One region of the Halomonas sp. Cn5-12 genome, then DNA from elsewhere that is predicted to be linked to it. Evidence: predicted binding sites of a transcription regulator. Region 1 holds the regulator's gene; each other region holds the start of a gene.

Region 1 (7,652 bases):
TCAGTTGCATACCACGCACTCGCCCCGTTCTCCCGATGCTGAGTGTCTGAGTGAGCTGGCGGAGTTTATTGGCAATCGGCCGTTAGTCGGGTGGCAATTAGAGAACACCATTGAGCCGCTTAATGGGCTGTTTCGAAACGTGCTGGGATTCGGGCTGCCTAACGCGCAGGTGGATATTGCCAAGCTGCACGGGCGTCAGCTACGGCGGCTGCATCCTCATATCGAAGCCAGCAGTTGCCTTGGTGATGCGCTTACCCGATGGAAACTGCCCCCATTAACCTGGCCCAGCGTGGTCAGCGAAGCCACCGCCAGCGCGTTGCTGTATCTGCGTCTTCAGCGCGAGATAGCGTTAACTGCCTAGGGTTTGTATTGGGTAGAGCTTCGTAGTGTTGTTAGAATATGCGCTGCTCCTTCACCCATCGGCAGTGCGACGATCATGTTACAACCTGACTACTTTGACCCCACTTCGTCAGACAGCGCGTCTGACGAGCCCCTTGTCCAGCAGCATGAGCTGCAGGATGCCAAGCAGAAGCGTGAATTCAACAAGTTGCAAAAACGCCTGCGGCGCGAAGTAGGGAACGCCATCATCGATTACAACATGATCGAGGATGGCGACCGGGTCATGGTGTGTCTCTCTGGTGGTAAAGATAGCTATACGATGCTGGAGATTCTGCGCAACCTACAGCGCAACGCACCGGTTAATTTTTCCCTGGTAGCGGTCAATATGGATCAGAAGCAGCCAGGTTTCCCAGAACACGTGTTGCCCCAGTACCTGGATAAGCAAGGCGTGGAATATCACATTCTGGAGCGTGATACCTACTCGGTGGTGAAGGAGAAAACCCCGGAAGGTAAAACCACCTGCGCGCTCTGCTCAAGGCTGCGGCGTGGTTCGTTGTATGGCTTTGCCGAGGAGATTGGGGCCAACAAAATTGCTTTGGGCCACCACCGGGAAGATATCCTGGAGACGCTGTTTCTCAATATGTTCTTTGGCGGCACCTTAAAAGCCATGCCACCGAAGCTGCTCTCGGATGATGGTAAAAACATCGTGATTCGCCCGCTGGCCTACTGCAAAGAGGCGGATATTGCGGAGTTTTCAAGGCTGATGGAGTTTCCGATCATTCCCTGCAACCTGTGCGGCTCTCAGCCCAATATGCAGCGCCAGGTTGTCAAAGAGATGCTGGCGGAGTGGGATAAAAAACACCCCGGCCGGTTGGAGAGTATGTTCAAAGCGGTGACCAACGTTGCCCCTTCGCAGCTTGCCGACCGTGAGCTGTTTGATTTTGCCGGTCTGGAAGCGAAGCAGGCCGCATTGATGGAGGGGCGCATTCAGGCGTTTAACGTGAGTTAACCGCTTGGGCTTCCTCTTCAGCTAGGGTGATGAGGCGCCGCATATCCAAAATATTGACCTCGCGCCCGGAGACGGCCACCACGTTTTGCTGCTGAAAGCGGCTAAGAATACGGCTAACCGTCTCCACCGCGAGGCCTAGATAGTTGCCCATATCTGCCCGTGACATGGAAAGCCGGAAGCTATAGGGGGAGTAGCCCCGGCGCCGAAAACGGTCAGAAAGTGTAATCAAAAAGCTGGCCAGCCGCTGATCGGCAGTTTTGCGTGACAGTAAACGCATCATCCGCCGGTCGTCTCGTAGTTCCTTGCTCATGCTGCGGTAAAGCTGGCCGCGCAGTTCGGGCAGCTCCTCGGAGAGCGAGTCCAAACGGTCAAACGGAATTTCGCATACCGTGGTGGTTTCCAGGGCAATCACGGTGCCGGGGTAGTGTTCTTCGTCAATCCCATCCAGACCCACCAGCTCGCTGGGTAGAAAGAAATTGGTGAGCTGGTCGTTGCCATTCCCTTCGCTAGTCACCTGCTTCAAGCTGCCAGAGCGCACCGCGTAAACGCTGGTGAAAGGATCTCCTTGGCGAAACAGCCGCTCGCCTTTTTTCAACGGCGAGCGGCGGCGGATAATCGCATCGAACTGGCTCATATCCTCAAGCTCTAGGGCAAGCGGTAGGCACAGCGAGCTTAGGCTACAGGTTTGGCAGCGCGCCTCTTGCAGCAGTGAACGTCGTTGGCTGGCAGGATATGACATGTGGTGCTCCCTTTTTATTAGCCATCATAGGCGCAGGGGGTAGGTGTCTCGATACGCTTATAAAATCTTCGAGTAGCGTTGGTTGCCCTGATGTTGCAGGTGATTATCGAAGGCCATGGCTAAGTGCCGAATCAACAGCCGTCCGGTGGGCGTAGCTTGTAAATAGAGGCCTTGGCGCACTAGCAGGCCATCCTGCTCGGCGGTTTTCAACCGTTCAAGAGCGGTTGAAAAGTAATCAGCGGCATTTATCTGCCAACGCTGGCCTATTGCTTCAAGGTCAATGGCCATATCGCACATTAAGCGCTCAATCACCTCTCTGCGCATTAGGTCATCCTTATTTAAGAGTAACCCTTTTACGGTCGCTAGCCTACCTTCATCTAAGGCAGCTTCATAGTGGGACAGCTGAGTGGGGTTTTGTGCGTAAACGTCGTCTACCCGAGAAATAGCCGACACCCCCAAACCAATCAAGTCGCACTGGGAATGGCTTGAGTATCCCTGGAAGTTGCGCTGCAGCGTACCGTAGCGCTGTGCCTGAGCCAAGCTGTCCTCTGGGCGAGCAAAGTGATCCATACCAATATGTACATAGCCCGCTTGGGTCAGCATCTCAATAGTGGTACGCAAAATAGCCAGTTTTTCATCCGCGCTGGGCAGGTCGGCTTCATTAATACGTCGTTGGGGCGCAAAGCGGGTTGGCATATGGGCATAGTTAAAGACCGACAGCCGTGCCGGGCCCAGTTCAATCACTTGGCTTAGGGTATCAGCGAAGCTTTGCTCGGTTTGAAAGGGCAGGCCATAAATTAAATCGAGGTTGAGCGAGCGAAAACCAAGCCGGTGCGCCTCATCCATCAAGGTTTCAGTGAGCACCCGTGGCTGCACGCGATTAATCGCTGCCTGCACCTGTGGGTTGAGATCCTGAACGCCCAGGCTTAAGCGATTAAAGCCCAGCGACTGCAGGTGGCGCAGGGTAAAGACATCCGCTTCGCGTGGGTCAATTTCAATAGCGTAGTCGCGGTCCGGTGCGCTCGATAAGCCAAACCGTGCATCCAGGCGGTCTATTAAATCGCTCATCTGCGCCAGGGTTAAGAACGTCGGCGTGCCGCCGCCCCAGTGCAGCTGCTGCACTGGCCGCTTTGTATCAAGATGCCGGGAGGTCAGCACCATTTCTCGATCCAGCCGAGACAAGTAGGGCTCTGCGAGGGCTGTATTTTTCGTGGCGATTTTATTGCACGCGCAGTAAAAACAGATTTTGCGACAAAAGGGCACATGAACATAAAGTGAGAGCGGCTTTTGGCTGGCATTGCTGCGTTCAAGCGCCTGGGTCATATCGTCAGCGGTGAACTGGTCGTGAAACGAGAGTGCTGTAGGGTATGAGGTGTAGCGAGGGCCGCTGGTGTCGTAGCGGCGTATCAGGGCGTCATCCCAGGCGGTGGCCTCAACCGCTGCAGAAATAGGGTGAGCGAGAGCAGCAGTGGCATGAACGGGCATAAGGAGCGCTCCTAAGTAGCAGGGCAAAGCAAGAACCGATCAACATAAGCGACGAGCTTCGCAGCTCGAACGCGTGTTGGAATGCTACGTCAGCGTAGAAGGGAAAGCGTTGAGCTATATCAAGCGATAGGATGTTTGTATTGAGTATTGTCTAGAGGAGTTTGATGGGTAAGCTCTTAATGCCCGGCATGGGGCATCAGCGCCCAAAGCTGCCACAGGGCAAAACCGATAATCGTCAGCGCGGCAAGGCTACGGGTCGCCGGGTGACGAATTAACTGGCTGAGCTGGCGGGCGGCCAGACCCGTGGCTAACAGGGCAGGCAGCGTTCCCAGGCCGAAGGCCCCCATCAATAGCGCCCCTTGTAGCGGGTCGGCGATGGCCAAGCTCCAGGCGAGCATCGAGTACACCAGCCCACAAGGCAGCCAGCCCCACAGGGCACCGAGCGCAAAGGCTTGCGGCAGGTGAACCACGGGCATCAAACGCCGCCCGACGGGTTCGATGAAGCGCCATAGCCTGCGCCCCACGGCTTCGACTTTCAATAGCCCTTTCCACCAGTTGGCGATATACAGCGCCATTAGGATCAGCATCACCGCCGCGACGACCTGCAGCGCGATACGCGCCTGAGGTGACAGCGATACCAAGGTGCCGAGCGCGGCCACCAAGGCTCCTGCCGTCATATAGCTCAGGATACGGCCCGTGTTATAGCTGAGCAGTAATCCCCCCATGCGAGCTGGGTGGCGCATGCTGGGTGGCACGGCGAAGGTGAGGGCGCTCATGATGCCGCCGCACATGCCAATGCAGTGAGCCCCGCCCATCAGGCCAAACACAAACGCCGCCATCAACGGCGGCAGGTCAAGTCCGGTCGGGTTCACGGCGGTGGCTCACGGTCACGGGGTGGCTTGGTACCTTTTTTGCGCTCGGCGCGCTGTTCGGGGGTGAGATCGTTCTCATCGTCGTCGAACAGAATGCGATGGGCAGGGCCTTCCAAGTCGTCGAACTGGTCATTCTTCACGGCCCAGAAGAACGCCCACACTGCCAGCCCCAACAGAATCAGCGACAGCGGAATCAGTAGGTAGAGAATGGTCATACGGTCACCGGTGTGGCTGGGGCTATCTGAGGAGCGGGTGAGGTACGCCAGCGCGTGAGGCGCAGCGCATTACCTACCACGAAGAGAGAGCTTAGCGACATACCGATCGCCGCCAACCAAGGCGGTACCAGCCCCATCGCGGCCAGGGGAAGCGCAGAGAAATTATAGCAAGCCGACCAAATCATATTTTGGCGCATGATGCGCCGAGTGGCGCTGGCAATCTCGATGGCCTCGAAAATACGTATTAAGCGTGGGCTGAGCAAGACCGCATCGGCCCGAGTGCGTGCCAAGTCGGTGGCGCCATTCATGGCAATGGCCACATCGGCACCGGCGAGCACGGGTACATCGTTAATGCCGTCGCCAATCATGACCACACGTTCGCCCTGCGCCTGCAGTTCACGCAGCCGCTCCAGCTTACCTTCTGGTGATTTGCCCGCGTGCCAGGTGGTGATGTTGAGCTGCTCGGCTAAGCTCTCTACGGCTTCCTGCGTATCGCCTGACAGTAACTCAACGTTAAGCCCTCTGGCCTGCAGGGCGGCTACGGTTTGCGCAGCATCTTCACGGATACCGTCGTGGAGCTTAAACCAGGCCCGCGGGGCGCTATCTTCACTCAGCAGCAGCCACTGCCCGGCGCTGGGCGGCGTGAGTGGCTCGGTCGTTGCAAAATCGGGCTTGCCCAAGCGCCACGTTGTGCCGTTAAGCACGCCTTCTAGCCCGCTGCCGGTGACGCTTTTCACCTGACGCGCCTGCAGTGTGGCATCGCGGAACGGGCGAAACGCGCGGGCAATGGGATGCTCGGAGTGGGCTTCCAGCGCGGCGGCAATGGCCCGTAGCTGTTCGCTACTTTGCTCGTTTAACGGGCAGGTTTGGGTGAGCTGCATCTCGCCACGGGTGAGCGTGCCGGTTTTGTCAAAAATCACCCGCGTGGCGTTAGAAAGTGATTCGATGGCATCGGCGCGGGTGATCAGCACGCCACGCTGGCGCAGCTGTCCATGCCCTGCCGTGAGAGCCGTTGGGGTGGCGAGTGCCAGCGCACAGGGGCAGGTCACCACTAGAACGGAGAGCAGCACCCAAAGCATGCGGGAAGGGTCGATAAACCACCACGCCACGGTCACGCAAGCGGTGACCACCAGCAGGCGCAGTACAAACAGGTGGGCCATGCGCGCCGCCATTTGCGCCAAACGTGGGCGGCTGGCAAAGGCGCGGTCGGTTAAATCCACAATGCCCGCCACGCGTGCATTGTTGCCTGCATGAGTAACCCGCACCGTGAGCGGGTTTTCCATGTTTTGGCTGCCACCTACCACCTGTTCGCCCACTCGGCGGGTGACGGGCAGGTACTCGCCGGTCAGCATCGACTCGTCCAGGCTAGACTCGCCATCTTCGATAATACCGTCGGCGGGGACGCCATGGCCGGGCTTGATAAGTACGCGGTCGCCTGGGGCAAGCTCGCTAGCGGGCAGAATGCGTTCGCTGCCGTCAGCTTCCAGCCGTGTAGCAGACACCGGTAGCACGCCACTAAGCGCATTGCCGCTATGGCCGCTGCGCCGCCTAGCGCGTCCTTCCACGTAGCGGCCAAACAGTAGGAAGAAGGTAAACATGGCGACCGAGTCAAAATAGACCTCACCCACGTTAAACAGCACCGCGTAGCTGCTGGCGAAATACGCGCCACCAATGGCTAATGAAACAGGCACATCCATCCCTAGTACGCCGGTTTTGAGATCGCGCAGGGCGTTACGGAAGAAGGGCAGCGCCGAAAAGAACACCACCGGCGTTGCCAGAGCGAACGAGAGCCAGTGAAACAGCGCAAAGAAGTCTTCACTGAGTTCCCCAGGCCCCGACACATAAATGGGGATGGAGAACATCATCACCTGCATCATCCCGACCGCCGCCACTATTAAGCGGCGCACATTCATGCGCTCTTCATGCTGCAGCCGCGTCTGGGCTTGGTCGGGTTCATAGGGCTGAGCATCGTAACCAATCGCGGCAAGTTCAGCGAATAGCTGCGATAGCTTTACTACGTTTGGGTCCCAGGAAACCCGCAGGCGGTGATGGGTCAGATTCACCGCGCTGGAGACAACGCCTTCAAGCGCGTTCAATCGGTGCTCGATAAGCCAGGCGCAGGCGGCACAGGTAATCCCTTCTACGGCAAGCGTTGCCCTAACGTGGCCCTCATCGCCATCCGGATGAACAAACTGCGACTGTAGGCCAGGGTCGTCAAATACCGACCAAGTATCCGCTTTTGCAGCTTGACGCTCATCGGGGCGCTCAGGCAGTTCGGTACGGTAGCGGTAGTAGCTCTCTAATCCGCCGTCGACAATGGCATGGGCCACGGCTTCGCAGCCGGGGCAGCATAAAGAGTGGGACGTGTCATCAATGACGATACGCCACGGTGCCCCGTCGGGCACCGGGCTTCCGCAGTGGTAGCAGCTTAGCGCTTTAGTGCTCATTCGCTCTCTGACCGCCCTCCGGGCAGAAGGGCAACGCTCGTTTCATTGGGGAAGCGGGCTTCGCCGATCAGGCGCCACTCGGCGTCATCGCCTTGCACGGGCTGAATCTGTAGGTACCAGCGGTAGCGCAAATTATCCGGCCCCTGAGTGATATAGCGGCCTTCGCGCACGTGTTCTAGTACGAAGGATTGATCACGGTCATCTTCGGTGGGGAAGATGAGATCTAAATAGAGTTTATCCGGACGAGCATCGCCAGCAAGGTCGATCACAATATCACTAGTCAGTGGGTCGATGCGCAGGTCGGCGCTCAAATTGAGTTCGCGCGCGCGCTCCTGCTTCGCCAGCACCATGTTAATAGCTTTACCGTGCTCGTAGTAATCCTCCTGGACCACCATGCCGTCGTAGCTCTTGATCGACATGATGGCGAAGCCAGTACTAAATAGGATGGACGAAAACAGCAGCCCTAGTAAAAACCACGGCCAAAACTGTTTGTACCAGGGCGGAATCGAGGTGTCTGACATGACGCATTTATCTCCTAATGTCGCT
Region 2 (7,652 bases), on a different contig from region 1:
TGTACGCGTGCTGCACCAATAAACGGCTTGAACCATAGGCCGTTATCGAACGTGGTGCGGTAGCCTAACCCAAGAATTTGGTCCTGCTCGCGAGCGTTGAACCCGTAGTCGCGGAAATCGTACAGATGGGCGTAAATCGACAGCGGGCTGTCGCCCAGGTAGATGTGCGAGGTCACTTTACCAGCGGTGCGGAAGTTGTCTTTACCGCCGCTGGCTTGGTCGAATTGATCATTGGTCGGATTCTCGAAATCGAAGAAGCCGTAGAACTCGCCCCAGCTAAAGCCAACGCCGCCTTCGATTTCAACATACGTAAAGTCGCTTTTCGCTGCGTTGCTAGCAGTGCGCGCTTCGGTGCCGTTCGACCAGTCGAGATAGTTGACTGAGACGTTGGCAAACGACCAAAGGCGGTCAAGGGTGTGCGGCTCGGCATCGTCGGCAAACGCTGGAGTTGCCAAGGCAGCACTTGTCAGTAAAACGCCAGCGCCAAGCGTGACGAACGAAGAAGAACGAGAGTGGGATAAAGCAGTCATGGAAGCCTCAACAGGGTTGTATCTCGGTGCAAGGGCGACTGGCGTACCGACGTTATGAGTCGTGTGGGCTGGCGTAATGTTAAAATTATAACATTGAGTGTTATTTTTTTAACGTTGATTTGCAAGCATTGTCACATCAACGCTGTTTAAATGTGATAAGCGCATCATGGCGGAGTCTAACGCTGTGTCGCAGTGGAAATCAGTAAGGGGCTGACGCAGCATAGGTAGCCCAGTTGGGTCTAACATCGATAACAACATGCATCATAAGGAGATGCCTGCTATGAATGACCGGAGCGCACAGCGCATGGCGATGTTGCAAGAAGCGTTGGCTAGCGGGGGAACACTGCATCTTCGCGATGCCGCCGAGCTGTGCGGAGTCTCCGAAATGACCATTCGTCGGGATCTTTCAACGCAACCTTCAGCCATTAGCCTGCTGGGTGGGCGGCTAGTGATGGCAAGCTGCCCCGGCGTGACGCCGGTATACGACCTTACTGAGCAGCAATCGAGCCACTATCAGGTCAAACAGCGTCTTTGCCAGCGTGCGGCCAGCTTTATTGAAGAGGGCGACACGCTGTTTATCGACTGCGGCTCGACGTTGATTCCACTGCTCAGCCAGCTAAGCCGTTTTCATGAATTAACGGTGGTCACCTATGCCCTTAACGTTGCCAACGCCGTGGCAGCGCTGCCCAATGTGCGCCTAGTGCTGCTGGGCGGGCTGTTCTACGCTTCCTCCCAATCATTTGGCAGCGACGGTATGGGCGCAGCTATCGAGCGTTTGGGCATCAATAAAGCGCTGATCTCCGCCGCTGGGGTGGATTGCGAACGGGGAGTAAGCTGCTTCCATTTTCATGAAGTCGGGCCTAAGCAGGCGGCGATTGCCACCGCGATGCAGCGGCTTTTGATTGTCGATGCCAGTAAGTTCGGCGTGGTGCGTCCGGCCTATTTTGCCTCGCTGGAGGATTTCGATATCGTCGTCACCGACGACGAGCGTGCCCCGGGCTTGTTAGAGCGCCACCCGCTGTCCACGCTGAGCATCTCGCTCGCCTAACAACAGCCACTCCTCAGCCACTACTCCCCAGTGCCCTGTGCCCAAACGGGTGCGCAGGGTGCGGCATAGCGTCTCTTTCTGATTGACCCAGATCAATAGAAAATACTTTCGTCTTAGTTGATGCACGCAAGGTGCACGGCCAAGGCTCGCCACTAACCCCATAAGGTGGCGCATATTTTTCCCGGAGCAACGCAGTTGCGCTCACTGTTCTGGGAAAAGTATGGGGTGATAGTTAGCTTGCTACTTAGCTGGCTATTTAGTCGGCTAGATAGTGGGCTGTTTTAGACAACTCTCTGATGAGATCACACCATGCAACTACCTACCCACTGGCGCAGGCGAGGCACTTTTGTGCTCGTCGTATTGTGCTTGCTGTTAACGGGCTGCAGTTCTGCATTGCTGGATCCCAAGGGGCAGATTGGCGTTGAGCAGCGCTCGCTGATTTTGACCTCCTTTGGGCTGATGCTGATTGTGGTCATTCCGGTGATTGTGATGACGCTGCTGTTTGGCTGGCGCTATCGGCGCAGCAATCGCGTTGCCAAGTATCTGCCGGACTGGGCGCACTCCAATGCCATCGAAGCGGCCGTTTGGACCGTTCCCTGCTTGATCATTGCCGTTCTGGCGTTCCTCACCTGGAAAACCTCCCACAGCCTAGACCCCCACAAACCGCTTGAGAGCGACGTGGCGCCCATGGAGATTCAAGCCGTGGCGCTGGATTGGAAGTGGCTGTTCATCTACCCCGAACAGGGCATTGCTAGCGTCAATGAACTGGCGTTCCCGGTAGATACCCCAGTGCGCTTCCGAGTGAGTTCTGGCTCGGTAATGAACGCGTTCTTCATTCCACGTTTAGGCAGCCAGATTTACGCCATGGCGGGCATGGATAACGACGTTCACCTGATTGCCGACGAAGAGGGCGTCTACCCCGGCCGTTCCACCAACTACAGCGGCGCTGGCTTCTCTGGGATGACCTTCGATGCCCACGTCACCTCTCCGGCGGAATTCGATGCCTGGGTGGAAAACGTGCGCACAGCCGATGACACCCTTACCTTCCCTGAGGGCTACAACGCCCTGGCAGAGCCGAGTGAATACCACCCGGTGGAGTACTTCTCGGCGGTCACGCCCGAGCTGTATGAGTCGATTGTCAGCAGCTTCCACGGCGGTGAAGGCAGCGGGCACGGCGGTCATGCAAGCCACGGGGACGCCATCAGTGACGCCCACGATAGCCACGGTGAATCCAGCGAGCTAGAGAGCGCCAGCGCTTCTCAACAGCAGGCCGCGATCGGCCACGTTACCAATCAGCATGCAGGTGATGACCACGCCATGGGCGGCCATCCCACAAGCGTTGAAGCGGGGGGTTAAGCATGTTTGGAAAACTCACGTTAGAAGCAATTCCGTATCACGAACCGATCATTATGGTCGTTGCTGCCTTTATGGCGATCGGGGGTGCCGCGCTACTTGGCGCATTGACGTATTACCGTAAGTGGGGCTGGCTGTGGAACGAGTGGTTTACCTCCGTTGACCACAAAAAGCTCGGCATTATGTACTTTGTGGTGGCCTTGGTGATGCTGCTTCGCGGCTTTGCCGATGCGATTATGATGCGTACCCAGTTGGCCATGGCGGCCGGTGGGGCTGCTGGTTATCTCCCTCCTGAACACTACGATCAGATCTTTACCGCCCACGGCGTAATCATGATCTTCTTCGTTGCGATGCCCATGGTCATCGGCCTGATGAACCTGGTGGTGCCGCTGCAAATCGGCGCCCGCGACGTTGCTTTCCCGTTTTTGAATAACCTGAGTTTCTGGCTGTTCGCTGTCTCGGCGATTTTGGTCAATATTTCCCTCGTGGTAGGGGAGTTCGCCAAAACCGGCTGGCTCGCTTATGCGCCTTTATCGGGGATAGAGTTTAGCCCTGGGGTGGGGGTCGATTACTGGATATGGGCACTGCAAATATCCGGGATAGGCACCACGCTCACCGGCATTAATTTCTTCGTTACCATTCTGAAAATGCGCACCAAAGGCATGACCCTGTTTCGCATGCCGATTTTTACCTGGACGTCGCTGTGCGCCAACGTCCTGATTATTGCCTCGTTCCCGATTCTGACTGCGACCATCGCGCTGCTAACGCTTGACCGCTACTTCGGTATGCACTTCTTCACCAATGACTTTGGCGGCAACATGATGATGTACGTCAACCTCATTTGGGCCTGGGGTCACCCGGAAGTGTACATTCTGATTCTGCCGGCCTTTGGCGTGTTCTCTGAAGTCATCGCCACCTTCGCCCGCAAGCGCCTGTTTGGTTACAAAACCATGGTCTGGGCCACGGTGGCGATTACGTTGCTGTCGTTCATCGTCTGGTTGCACCACTTCTTCACCATGGGGGCCGGTGCCAACGTCAATGCCTTCTTCGGCATCATGACGATGATCATTGCCATCCCCACCGGGGTGAAGGTGTTCAACTGGCTGTTTACCATCTTCCGCGGCAGCCTGGAGCTAACCTCGCCAGTGCTATGGACCCTGGGCTTCATCATCACCTTTACCCTAGGCGGTATGACCGGCGTGATGCTGGCGCTGCCAGCAGCCAACTTCGTCCTGCACAACAGCCTGTTCGTGATTGCCCACTTCCACAACGTGATCATTGGCGGCGTGGTGTTCGGCATGATGGCGGGCCTGACCTACTGGTTCCCGAAAGCGTTCGGCTTCACGCTGAGCGAGAAGTGGGGCAAGCGCTCGTTCTGGTGCTGGTTCATCGGCTTTTACGTCGCGTTCATGCCGCTCTACGTGCTGAGCTTCTTCGGTGCCGTGCGCCGTATGCAGTCCTACGCCAATCCTGAGTGGCAACCCTGGATGATTCTGGCCTGGGTAGGTGCCGTGATCATCATGATGGGGATTGCCTGCACCATCATTCAGTTCTGGGTCAGTATCCGCGACCGCAAGCTGAATGCAGATCTGACCGGCGACCCCTGGGATGGCCGCACGCTGGAGTGGTCCACCTCGTCGCCTGCACCGTTCTACAACTTCGCGCGCCTGCCGGAAGTCGGCGACATCGACAGCTTCTGGTCGCAAAAGCAGCGTAGCAACGAGCAGTTGGACGAAGCGCCCTACACCGATATTCACATGCCGCGCAATACCGTGGCGGGTCCGGTGATTAGCTTCTTCGCGCTGATTCTAGGCTTTGCGCTGGTGTGGCATATCTGGTGGCTGGCAGCCGTGGGTGCATTAGGTGTTGTCGTCAGTTTCATCGCCCGTGTATTCAACGAAGATATCGACTACTACGTGCCCGCTGCCGAAGTGGCGCGCATCGAGCGCGCGCACGAAAAGCGCAAAACGTCTGCGCCGAGCAGCGCAGCGTCTGACCGTGAACAGACCAACTATGTGGAGGCACGCGCGTAATGGCCACCGATACCCTACATCATGGCGCCGCGTCCGAGCCCCATGAGCACCACGACGCGACCGGCACGAAAGTATTTGGCTTCTGGGTCTACTTGATGAGTGACCTGGTGATCTTCGGGTCACTGTTCGCTACCTACGCCGTGCTGATGAAAGGCACGGCCGCCGGGCCAACGGCGGCAGATATTTTCGAGCTGCCCTTTGTGCTGGTGGAAACCTTTCTGCTGCTGTTCAGTAGTTTCACCTTTGGCATGGGCGTACTGGCGATGAATGCCGAGCGCGTCGGCCAAGTAAAAGCGTGGCTGGCGATCACCTTCTTGCTCGGTGCCGCGTTCGTCGGTATGGAAGTGTACGAGTTTCAGCACTTGATTCATCAGGGCTACGGCCCTGATCAGAGCGCGTTTCTCTCGTCCTTCTTTACCTTGGTCGGCACCCACGGCCTCCACGTGACCGTTGGTTTGGTGTGGATTCTAGTGATGCTGGTGCAGCTTTCGACCATGGGCATCACCCCGATGACACGTCCGCGGATTCTGTGCCTGAGCCTGTTCTGGCACTTCCTGGATATCGTGTGGATCTGCGTCTTCTCGTTCGTCTACCTGATGGGGGTGCTTTGACATGAGCCATTCATCATCTTCAACGTCTTCTCACGGCAGCGTTAAATCGTATGTGACGGGGCTTCTGCTATCTTTAGTGCTAACCGTGATTCCGTTCGCGGTCGTTATGAGCGGTGCGCTAAGCACCGCCGCGACGGTGGTGGTCATCGCTGTAACAGCCGTGCTGCAGATTCTGGTCCAGCTGGTCATGTTTATGCATATGAATACCAAAGCCGACGAGGGGTGGAATCTGATGTCCTTCGTTTTCACACTGACGATACTCGTCCTGGTGGTAGGGGGCTCTTTATGGATCATGCAGCATCTGCATCTCAACATGATGGTCGGCTGAACGTGGCACCGAGCCGCTGGCGAGACCTGCTGGCGCTCACCAAGCCGGGCATCATTGGCGGTAACTTGATCGCCACGCTGGGGGGCTATTTTCTGGCCGCCCACGGCACCTTCGATGTCGTCACGTTTGCCTCGGTGATGCTGGGCATTGCGCTGGTCATTGCCTCGGGCTGTGCCTGCAACAACGTCATCGACCGGGATATTGATGCACTGATGGCGCGTACGCGCCATCGCCCGCTGGCCAAGGGGCGTATCTCGATCACCCAGGCGCTGGGTATTTCAGCGCTGTTGGGGGTGGCCGGTGTTGTCTGCTTGGCGCTGGGCACCAACGGGTTGACGGTGGCGCTGGCGGTAATCGGTTGGGGCGTGTATGTGGGGGTGTATAGCCTCTATATGAAGCGCCATTCTGAGTACGGCACGCTGGTAGGCAGCCTCTCCGGTGCCATGCCGCCGGTAGTGGGCTACTGCGCGGTCACGGGGCAGTTCGACAGCGGCGCGTTCATGCTGCTGGTGATTTTCTGCCTGTGGCAAATGCCGCACTCCTATGCCATTGCGATTTTCCGCTATGCGGATTATCAGCGGGCATCAATCCCGGTACTGCCGGTGGTACACGGGATCAAAATGGCCAAGCATCACATCCTGGGTTACATCGTGGCGTTTATTCCCGCCTCGCTGGCGCTGGTATTGGCCAGTCAGGCGGGGATGGGGTATCTGTGTGTGGCGCTGGTCATGGGCGGCTACTGGCTCTACCTGGCACTACGCGGCTATCGGTTAGATGACGATGTTCGCTGGGCCAGGAAAGTGTTTGGGGTCTCCATTCTGACGATCACCGCGATGAGTTTGGTGATGGTGCTGGAAGCCATGGTGCCGATGTGGGTGTAATGCCTAACAACGATTGAACCTGACGCAAAACTTGAAACGCCCCGAACAGTGAACTGTTCGGGGCGTTCTTTTTAGCGCGGCTTTCAGCGGATACGTATACAGGGCTCGGGGAGTACTTAGCCTTTCCGCTGGCTGGCCTGAATCGCGGTGAGGGCGATGGTGTAGACGATGTCATCCACCAGAGCGCCGCGGGACAGGTCGTTCACCGGCTTGTTCAAACCTTGCAGCATCGGGCCCACGCTGACTACCCGGGCGCTACGCTGCACCGCTTTGTAGGTGGTGTTACCGGTATTGAGGTCGGGGAACACGAACACGGTGGCCTTGCCCGCCACGGGGGAGTCGGGGGCTTTTTGCTTGCCCACGCTCTCGATGGCGGCGGCGTCGTACTGCAGCGGGCCGTCGATGGCCAGGTGCGGTGCGCGCTCCTGGGCGATGCGGGTCGCTTCGCGGACTTTATCCACGTCGGCGCCGGTGCCGGAGTCGCCGGTGGAGTAGCTGATCATCGCCACCCGGGGCTCGATACCAAAGGCCTCGGCAGAGCGCGCGCTCTGCAGGGCGATTTCTGCCAGGGTTTCGGCGTCCGGGTCTGGGTTCACCGCGCAGTCGCCGTACACAACTACCTGTTCCGGCAGCAGCATAAAGAAGATCGACGACACCTGATTGTACTCAGGAGCCGTTTTGATCAGTTGAAACGCTGGGCGAACGGTGTTGGCGGTGGTGTGCACCGCGCCGGACACCAGGCCATCTACTTCATCAAGCTGTAGCATCATGGTACCCAGCACCACGTTATCCTGAAGCTGTGCTTCAGCGGTTAGCTCGTTCAGTTTGCCGCGACGACGCTCCACCATGGGGTCGATGTAGCGGGCGC
Region 3 (7,652 bases), on a different contig from region 1:
AGACCCGAAACGCAATGGCATAGCCTCCCACATGAAACAGCGGCAGCGAAAGCAGCCAGCCGCTATCCGGATCCACAGGAATCAGCGACGCCGAACCCCGCGCCGAGGCCAGATGATTGCCCACCCGGTGCAGCACCGCCTTGGGCGGGCCGCTGGAGCCGGAGGTGAGGATGGTGTTGCTGCGCTGGCTCGCGTACAAGACCGGTGGCTCGCCGGGGTCGGCCTCCGCACGGTAGTCGAGGGAAATCGGCGGCAGCTCGGAAGAGTAGGCAAAGTCACTTTCCGGCTGGCACACCCGGGTGACCTGCATCCGCCGCGCCAGCGCCTGCTGCTGAGCCACGGGAAACGCCGGATTCAGCGGGCAGAACACCACCCCTGCCCGCAGGCAGGCCCAGGCCAGCAGCACGCCCTGCAACGACCCTCGGGTGGGAACCAAAAGGGGCATACCCGGCATCAAGCCTTGCCTAGCCAACTGCTGGGCCAGGGATGCCACGCGCCGGTTCAACGTGCGATAGCTCAGGCGCACCGCGCCCGCCTCCACCGCGATATGCTCCGGCGTTTGCTGGGCCCAGTAGTGAATGGGGCACGTCTCGGTCACAGGGAAAGCTCCTTGCGGTCGTCGCCAGCGGCGGCGTGGTAGAGGCAGTGCAGCCGCGCGTGCCGCAACTCACCGGCTGGCGAGAGAAGTGATTCGCTGAACGCCTGGGCGGTATCTAGCCCCGCAGGCTCCTCGGGAGCCCACTGCCGGGCCAGGCAGCTCAACTGCCCCAACCCCCACTGAGATTCGAAACTGGATGAGATCACCACCCGCAAGCGGTGGACTCTGGCGCGCTGAACCAACGCCTGGCAAGCTGCGAACCCGCCCATCAGCGTCGGCTTGATGATCAGCGCGGCCAGCCGGGGGTGCGGCGCCCAGGCAGTGCCGCGCTGCAGGGTTTCATCCAGGGCGATGTCGATGCCCGTGGCGTCCGCCACGGTGATGCTGTCGGCCAGCGTAGCACTGGGCTCCTCCAGGTAATCGATTTGGGCAGGCGAGAGCTGCTGGCAAAAGCGCAGTGCCTGCTCGCGCTGCCAGCCACCGTTGGCATCGAGGATCAGTCGCGTGTTGGGTAGCCACTTGGCAAGGCTTGCGATCAACGCCAGCTCCGCATCGCTCGAGTAGCGGGCCACCTTCAGCTTGATGCGCTCTGGTGGAGCAGCCTGCCATTGGGCCACGCGCTCCGGCAGTGCACTCATCAGCGCTTGCGGGGAGCCCTGCAGCAATGGGTAGGGCGGCAAAGGAGCAGGCAGGAAAGCAGGCCAGCGGTGCCGGGCGCAGTCGAAACCAAACTGTACTGAAGGTAACGTTGGTTTGGCTGTCTCACCGCGCTCTATAGCCGCCAGGCAGGCCAGGCTCTCGGCGGTGGCGTCAGCGAGGGTTTCTGTGGAGAAGCCAGGCAAAGGGGCTATCTCGCCCCACTGGCCGTTGATCGTGACTAACAGGCCTTCTCTGCTCGCCAACCGCTGACCTTTGAACGTCAGCGGCTGGCGAAACGGTAGCGAGTAGCGGTAAAGCGCCAGCGCCATCAGGGGTTGCGCGGGTAGCGCGAGAAGTCCGGGCGGCGCTTTTCATTGAAGGCGTTGCGCCCTTCCTGCCCCTCGTCGGTCATATAGAAGAGCATGGTGGCATTACCCGCCAACTCCTGCAGCCCGGCCTGGCCGTCGCAGTCGGCGTTCAGCGCCGCTTTCAGGCAGCGCAGCGCCATGGGGCTATGCTGCAGCATTTCACGGCACCAGCGCACGCTCTCTCGCTCCAGCTCGGCCACCGGCACCACGTGGTTCACCAGCCCCATCTCCAACGCCTGGGCGGCGCTGTACTGTCGGCACAGGAACCATATTTCACGGGCTTTTTTCTGGCCGACGATTCTCGCCATGTAGGAAGCCCCGTAGCCCCCGTCAAACGACCCCACCTTGGGGCCCGTTTGCCCGAAAACGGCGTTGTCGGCGGCGATGGTCAGGTCACACATCATGTGCAGCACGTGGCCACCGCCAATGGCGTAGCCCGCCACCATGGCGATGATAGGTTTGGGGCAGGTGCGAATGTCACGCTGGAAATCCAGCACGTTGAGGTGATGGGTGCCCGCCTCGTCGCGGTAGCCGCCGTAGTCGCCACGAATGCGCTGGTCGCCCCCGGAGCAAAAGGCCTGGTCGCCCGCCCCGGTCAGCAGAATCGCGCCGATGGCACTGTCGTGGCGCGCGCGGCCCAGGGCATGGATCATCTCGCTCACCGTTTGCGGGCGAAACGCATTGCGCACCTCAGGGCGATTGATGGTGATCCGGGCAATACCCTCTTCAGCGGTGTGATAGAGGATGTCCTGGTACTCCTGCGAGGCGTCCTGCCACTTGATGGGGGCATACAGCGCCTGTTCCGTGAGTCCTTCGATCATGCTGACCTCGTGCTTTATCAGGGGTGTGCGTTCTTTTTGATGCGGACGTGTTCGCGGGCGGGCCTCAGCGCAGCCAGCCCACGACCACCAGAGCCAGCGCCAACAGGCTCAGCAGGGCCGCCAGGCCGTACATCAGCCATTTGTTGCGGGTGTCCTGGCCCAGGCTCAGGTCGAATAGGCCATGGCGCAGCCGGTGGGCGGCATGAAACAGCGGCAAGCACACGGCGGCGCCGATGAACAGCACGCCGGGCAGGCTGAACAGCAGGCGGGAGGCCCGCTCGTGGCCAAGCGCCTCGGCGGGCAGCAGGCCCAGCGGCAGCAACAGCCCGATGAACAGAATCACCGCAGGCAAGACCACGGCAAAACAGACGCCCCCGGCACTGAACAGCCCCCACCACAGGGGTTCGTCATAGGCTTGCCGAGGCTGACCCAAGGGTGCTTTTTGATGTGAGGTTTTCATGCGCCGCCCCTCCCCAAGAGCCAGAACAACACGACCGCCACTGCCACGACCCCCGCCCACTGGCCAGCAACGATGGCACCAGCGGGCACGCTGTGCCCCGCCACGCGCAGCGGCATGACCCGAGGAAACAGCACGAAGAAGGTGGCCGCGTGATAGAGGCTGGCCACCAGCGCCAGCGCGTTCAGCAATAGCACCAGCGGCGAGCCCATGAAGGCCACCCAGCCTTGCCAGCTCGCCGGGCCCTGCAACAGCGCGAACACCCCTGCCAACAGGCAGAGAATGAAAAACACCAGCGGCACCACCGTGGCTTCGCGCAGCATATAGCGCTTGAAGAAACCGTGCTTCAGCCACCAGTTGCGCTTCAAGGGCGGCAGTCGTTGTGATGATGATTTTTCCATATCCAATCTCCTACACCTTTTCTAACTGAGCTATCTCAGTTAGTGACGGATATTCGATACCGTTGAGTGGGGCAGGTTGTAGCGAGGGTCTTTCGCCAAGGATGGCGAAAGTAGCGCCCATGGATGGGTTCACAGCGCCCTCGCGGAAACCTGCCGCACGGCAACGCGGCTTGGTTACCCCTACCCCTTGAACAGCGCGATCAGCGTATGTTTGGCGGCCTCGACCTTGCCCTGATTGACCGCAGCGGCCGGGTCGACGTGCTTGGGGCATACCTGCGAGCAGAAGCCCACGAAGGTACAGCTCCAGACACCATCATGGCGGTTGAGCTGCGCCATGCGCTGGCGTTTGCCCTGATCCCGGCTGTCCAGGTTGTAACGGTGCGCCAGGGTCAGCGCCGCAGGCCCCAGAAACTCCGGGTTCAAACCAAACTGCGGGCACGCCGAATAGCACAGGCCACAGTTGATGCAGTTGGCAAACTGCCGATAGCGCGCCAGCTGTTCAGGCGTTTGTGTGTGGGGCTGCGCCTGGCCGGGGTCGAAGGTCTGTACCGGATCCTGTTCGATCAGGTAGGGCTTCACCGCCGCCAGGTGCTCCAGGAACAGCGCCATATCCACGACCAGGTCCCGCTGCACGGGGAAGTGCGCCAGCGGTTCGATACGAATCTCGTCAGGGTAGTCGCGTAGGAAGGTTTTACAGCCCAGCTTGGGAATGCCGTTGACCATGACGCCGCAGGAGCCACAAATCGCCATTCGGCAAGACCAGCGGTAGCTCAGCGTGCTGTCCTGCTGCTCCTTGATATGGTTCAACGCGTCGAGAAGCGAGGTGCTGTCCTCCACCGCAACGTCGTAGGTTTGCCAGTAGGGTTCCGCTGCGCTGTCGGGCAGGTAACGCTTGATACTGATGTGCTTGTTCATGCCTTGCCTCCCTTGGCCGCATCCCCGTAAACCCGCGCGGCCGGGGCCGAAAAGCGGGTATCCACCGCCTGCCAGCGCAGCTCGGCGGGCGCATCACCCTGGTAAAACACCTGGCTATGCTTGAGATAGCCTACGTCGTCGCGGGCCTGCAGGCCCTCGTCCAGACGCTGGTGGGCACCCCGGGATTCGCGACGCTCCAACGCGGCCAGGCACGACGCCTCGGCGATCTCCAGCCCGTAGCCAAACTCCAGGCACTCCAGCAGCTCGGTATTGAAGATCTTGCTGGTGTCACTGACCCGCACCTGGGCATAGCGCTGGCGCAGCTGGCGAAGGGTGTCCAACGCCTGCTGCATGCCTGCTTCGGTGCGGTAAATGCCGCAGCCGCTCTCCATGGCCTGCACCATGGCGTGCTTGAGCGTCACCCAGGATTCACCGCTGCCCTGGCCATCGCAGAGCGTGGCCAACCGCGCCTGCTGCCGCTGGGCCTGCGCCTGCAAGACCGGCAGCGCCACCCAGTCGGTGCGGGCAGCCCGCTGGCTGGCCTGCTCCCCGGCCAAGCGGCCAAAGACCAGCAGCTCGGTCAGCGAGTTGGAGCCCAGCCGGTTGGCCCCATGCAGGCCTACCGAGGCACACTCCCCGGCGGCGTACAGCCCCGCGATGGTGGTTTCGCACTGGGGATCGGTTTCGATGCCGCCCATAGTGTAGTGCACCGCAGGCCGAATCGGGATCGGCTCCTTGACGGGGTCGACATTGATATAAGATTTGGCCAGCTCGCAGATGAACGGCAGGCGCTCATGTAGATAGTCGGCACCCAGGTGGCGAAGGTCGAGATAGACCACGTCGCTGTCGCCAAACTTGCCGGTGCGTCCGGCCTGCTGCTCCTGCCAGAACGCCTGGGAGAGCTTGTCCCGAGGCCCCAGCTCCATGTACTTGTTTTCCGGCTTGCCCAGGGGTGTTTCCGGCCCCAGGCCGTAGTCCTGCAGGTAGCGGTAACCCTCCTTGTTGAGCAGAATACCGCCCTCCCCCCGGCACGCTTCGGTGATCAGGATGCCCGAGCCGGGCAGGCCGGTGGGGTGGTACTGCACGAACTCCATGTCGCGCAGCGCCACGCCGTGGCGGTAGGCCATGGCCATGCCGTCACCGGTGACGATGCCCGCATTGGTATTGAAGCGGAATAGCCGCCCCGCCCCGCCGGTGGCCAGCACCACCGCCTTGGCACGCAACAGCAGCAGCTCACCCGTGGCGACCTGCAGAGCAATGACGCCCACCACGGCCCCTTCGTGCACGGCCAGGTCCAGTACGAAGTACTCGTCGAAGCGTTCGATCTCGGGGTATTTCAGCGAGGTCTGAAACAGCGTGTGCAGCATATGGAAGCCGGTCTTGTCGGCAGCAAACCAGGTGCGCGCGGTTTTCATACCACCAAAGCGGCGCACCTGTATGCGGCCATCGGGCTGGCGGCTCCAGGGGCAGCCCCAGCGCTCCATCTGCACCAGCTCCTGGTAGGCGTGGCGCACGAAGTAGTCCACCACGCCCTGCTCCACCAGCCAGTCACCCCCGGAAACCGTGTCGTCGAAGTGCGCCTGAAACGAGTCCTCGTCACTGGTCACCGCCGCCGCGCCCCCTTCGGCCGCCACCGTGTGGGAACGCATGGGATACACCTTGGACACCAGCGCAATGCGCTGCGCGTGACCGCTCTGTTTGGCCTGCTCGGCGGCCGCGATGGCGGCCCGCAGGCCCGCGCCCCCACCGCCGACGATGACGATATCCACATCCTGCTGCTGCATGGCACCCCCTTGTGCGGCTGCACTACTCATGACGTACTTCTCATGACGCGATTCCGGCCTGCGCACGGCCTGCCGCCCTGCTGATGAAGCGACGTTATCACAGCCCGACAGGCCTTCGGCGTTGATCTAAAGCATGATTGATATAGATCAAATAAACCGCGACTTGCCTTGCCTATGCTTTCCCTGACACCCGTGAAACACCACGCTGAACCTTATCTCTGCTGTGCTCACTCAGGCAAGGCGCTACGGCTTGCCGATAACTTATCGAGAGGTCGCCATGAACCTTAGCGCTTCGCTCCGCTCTCGCTGGCCGCTGCTCGCGCCACTGGCCACCACGCTGGTGATCGCCCTGCTGCCTACCCCGGCCGGGCTACCGCCCCATGCCTGGTACTTCTTTGCCATCTTTTTAGGCTGCGTGGTCGGCCTGATTCTGGAACCCCTGCCCGGCGCGGTCATCGGGCTGGTCGGCGTCACCTTGGTAGCGCTGCTTTCCCGCTGGGTGCTGTTCTCCCCGGAGCAGCTGGCCAACGACGGCTTCAACGCCACCAACCAGGCCTTCGCCTGGGCGGTCTCGGGGTTCACCAACGCTACCGTCTGGCTGATTTTCGGTGCCTTCATGTTTGCCCTGGGGTATGAAAAGACCGGGCTGGGGCGGCGGATCTCGCTGTGGCTGGTGCACGCCATGGGCAAGCGCACGCTGACCCTGGGCTACGCGGTGATGATCGCCGATGGCATTCTGGCCCCTTTCACACCCTCCAATACGGCGCGCAGCGCAGGCACCATCTATCCGGTCATTCGTAACCTGCCGCCGCTGTACGACTCGCACCCCAATGACCCCAGCATGAAGCGTATGGGCAGCTTCCTGATGTGGACCGCCATTGCGGCCACCTGCGTGACCAGCTCGATGTTTCTCACCGCCTTGGCGCCGAACCTGCTGGCCATCGCGCTCACCGAAAGCGCCACGGGCATCCATATCAGTTGGGGGCAGTGGTTCATGGCGGTGGTGCCGGTGGGGGTCCTTCTGCTGCTGTTGGTGCCGCTGCTGTGCTACTGGCTGTGCGCCCCGGAGGTAAAGGCCGGGCATGAGATCTCCGACTGGGCGAAAGGGGAGCTGCAGAACCTGGGCCCACTGACCCGCCACGAAATCGTGCTGGTTATCATGGTGGTCACCGCGCTGCTGCTATGGATCTTCGCTGGCGACCGGGTATCGGCGTCGCTGGTGGGGCTGGTGGTCATCTGCGGCATGCTGCTGACCGGCATGGTGAGCTGGAACGACATTCTCGACAACCGCGCCGCCTGGAACACCTTCGTGTGGTTTGCCACCCTGGTGGCTCTGGCGGGTGGCTTGAGCCAGGTGGGCTTCGTGGGCTGGTTCGGTAACCTGGTAGGTGGGCAGATCAGCCACTTCGACCCGCTGCTGGCCATGGTCGCCCTGGTGGTCATCTTCTATGTTCTGCACTACTTCTTCGCCAGCATCACCGCCCACGTGACTGCCCTGCTGCCGGTCATGCTGGCGGCGGCGTCAGGCATTGCAGGGCTGGACATGCAGCTGTTCATTCTGCTGTTGCTGCCCACCCTGGGCTTCATGGGCATCCTGACCCCTTATGGCACCGGCCCCAGCCCGGTGTATTACGGCAGCGGCTACTTGCCCAGCGCGCTGTACTGGCGC

Evidence for each region. The regulator FNR, encoded in region 1, switches genes on or off when oxygen is low (the NO sensors DNR and NnrR bind a similar motif). The targets are predictions, from matches to a motif close to TTGATNTANATCAA.
Region 2: cyoA (ubiquinol oxidase subunit II) is a predicted target of FNR. The motif match lies at 1,661-1,674, and genes of this name have one in related genera.
Region 3: frdA (fumarate reductase (quinol) flavoprotein subunit) is a predicted target of FNR. The motif match lies at 6,121-6,134, and genes of this name have one in related genera.

The regions. Positions count from the first base shown of each region.
Region 1 is NZ_JAKGAY010000006.1:47,168-54,819, reverse strand. Features, by position in the region: gene L1249_RS05375 (DNA polymerase III subunit epsilon) at 1-361, shown strand, start outside; gene ttcA (tRNA 2-thiocytidine(32) synthetase TtcA) at 437-1,348, shown strand; gene fnr (fumarate/nitrate reduction transcriptional regulator Fnr) at 1,335-2,087, opposite strand; gene hemN (oxygen-independent coproporphyrinogen III oxidase) at 2,145-3,572, opposite strand; gene L1249_RS05355 (sulfite exporter TauE/SafE family protein) at 3,749-4,444, opposite strand; gene ccoS (cbb3-type cytochrome oxidase assembly protein CcoS) at 4,441-4,659, opposite strand; gene L1249_RS05345 (heavy metal translocating P-type ATPase) at 4,656-7,106, opposite strand; gene L1249_RS05340 (FixH family protein) at 7,103-7,627, opposite strand; gene ccoG (cytochrome c oxidase accessory protein CcoG) at 7,635-7,652, opposite strand, start outside.
Region 2 is NZ_JAKGAY010000035.1:11,175-18,826, forward strand. Features, by position in the region: gene L1249_RS14955 (outer membrane protein OmpK) at 1-530, opposite strand, end outside; gene L1249_RS14960 (DeoR/GlpR family DNA-binding transcription regulator) at 811-1,578, shown strand; gene cyoA (ubiquinol oxidase subunit II) at 1,888-2,934, shown strand; gene cyoB (cytochrome o ubiquinol oxidase subunit I) at 2,937-4,964, shown strand; gene cyoC (cytochrome o ubiquinol oxidase subunit III) at 4,964-5,575, shown strand; gene cyoD (cytochrome o ubiquinol oxidase subunit IV) at 5,577-5,903, shown strand; gene cyoE (heme o synthase) at 5,861-6,784, shown strand; gene pta (phosphate acetyltransferase) at 6,901-7,652, opposite strand, start outside.
Region 3 is NZ_JAKGAY010000032.1:18,947-26,598, forward strand. Features, by position in the region: gene L1249_RS14445 (AMP-binding protein) at 1-598, opposite strand, end outside; gene menC (o-succinylbenzoate synthase) at 595-1,566, opposite strand; gene menB (1,4-dihydroxy-2-naphthoyl-CoA synthase) at 1,566-2,426, opposite strand; gene frdD (fumarate reductase subunit FrdD) at 2,491-2,886, opposite strand; gene L1249_RS14465 (fumarate reductase) at 2,883-3,284, opposite strand; gene L1249_RS14470 (succinate dehydrogenase/fumarate reductase iron-sulfur subunit) at 3,465-4,199, opposite strand; gene frdA (fumarate reductase (quinol) flavoprotein subunit) at 4,196-5,983, opposite strand; gene L1249_RS14480 (anion permease) at 6,261-7,652, shown strand, end outside.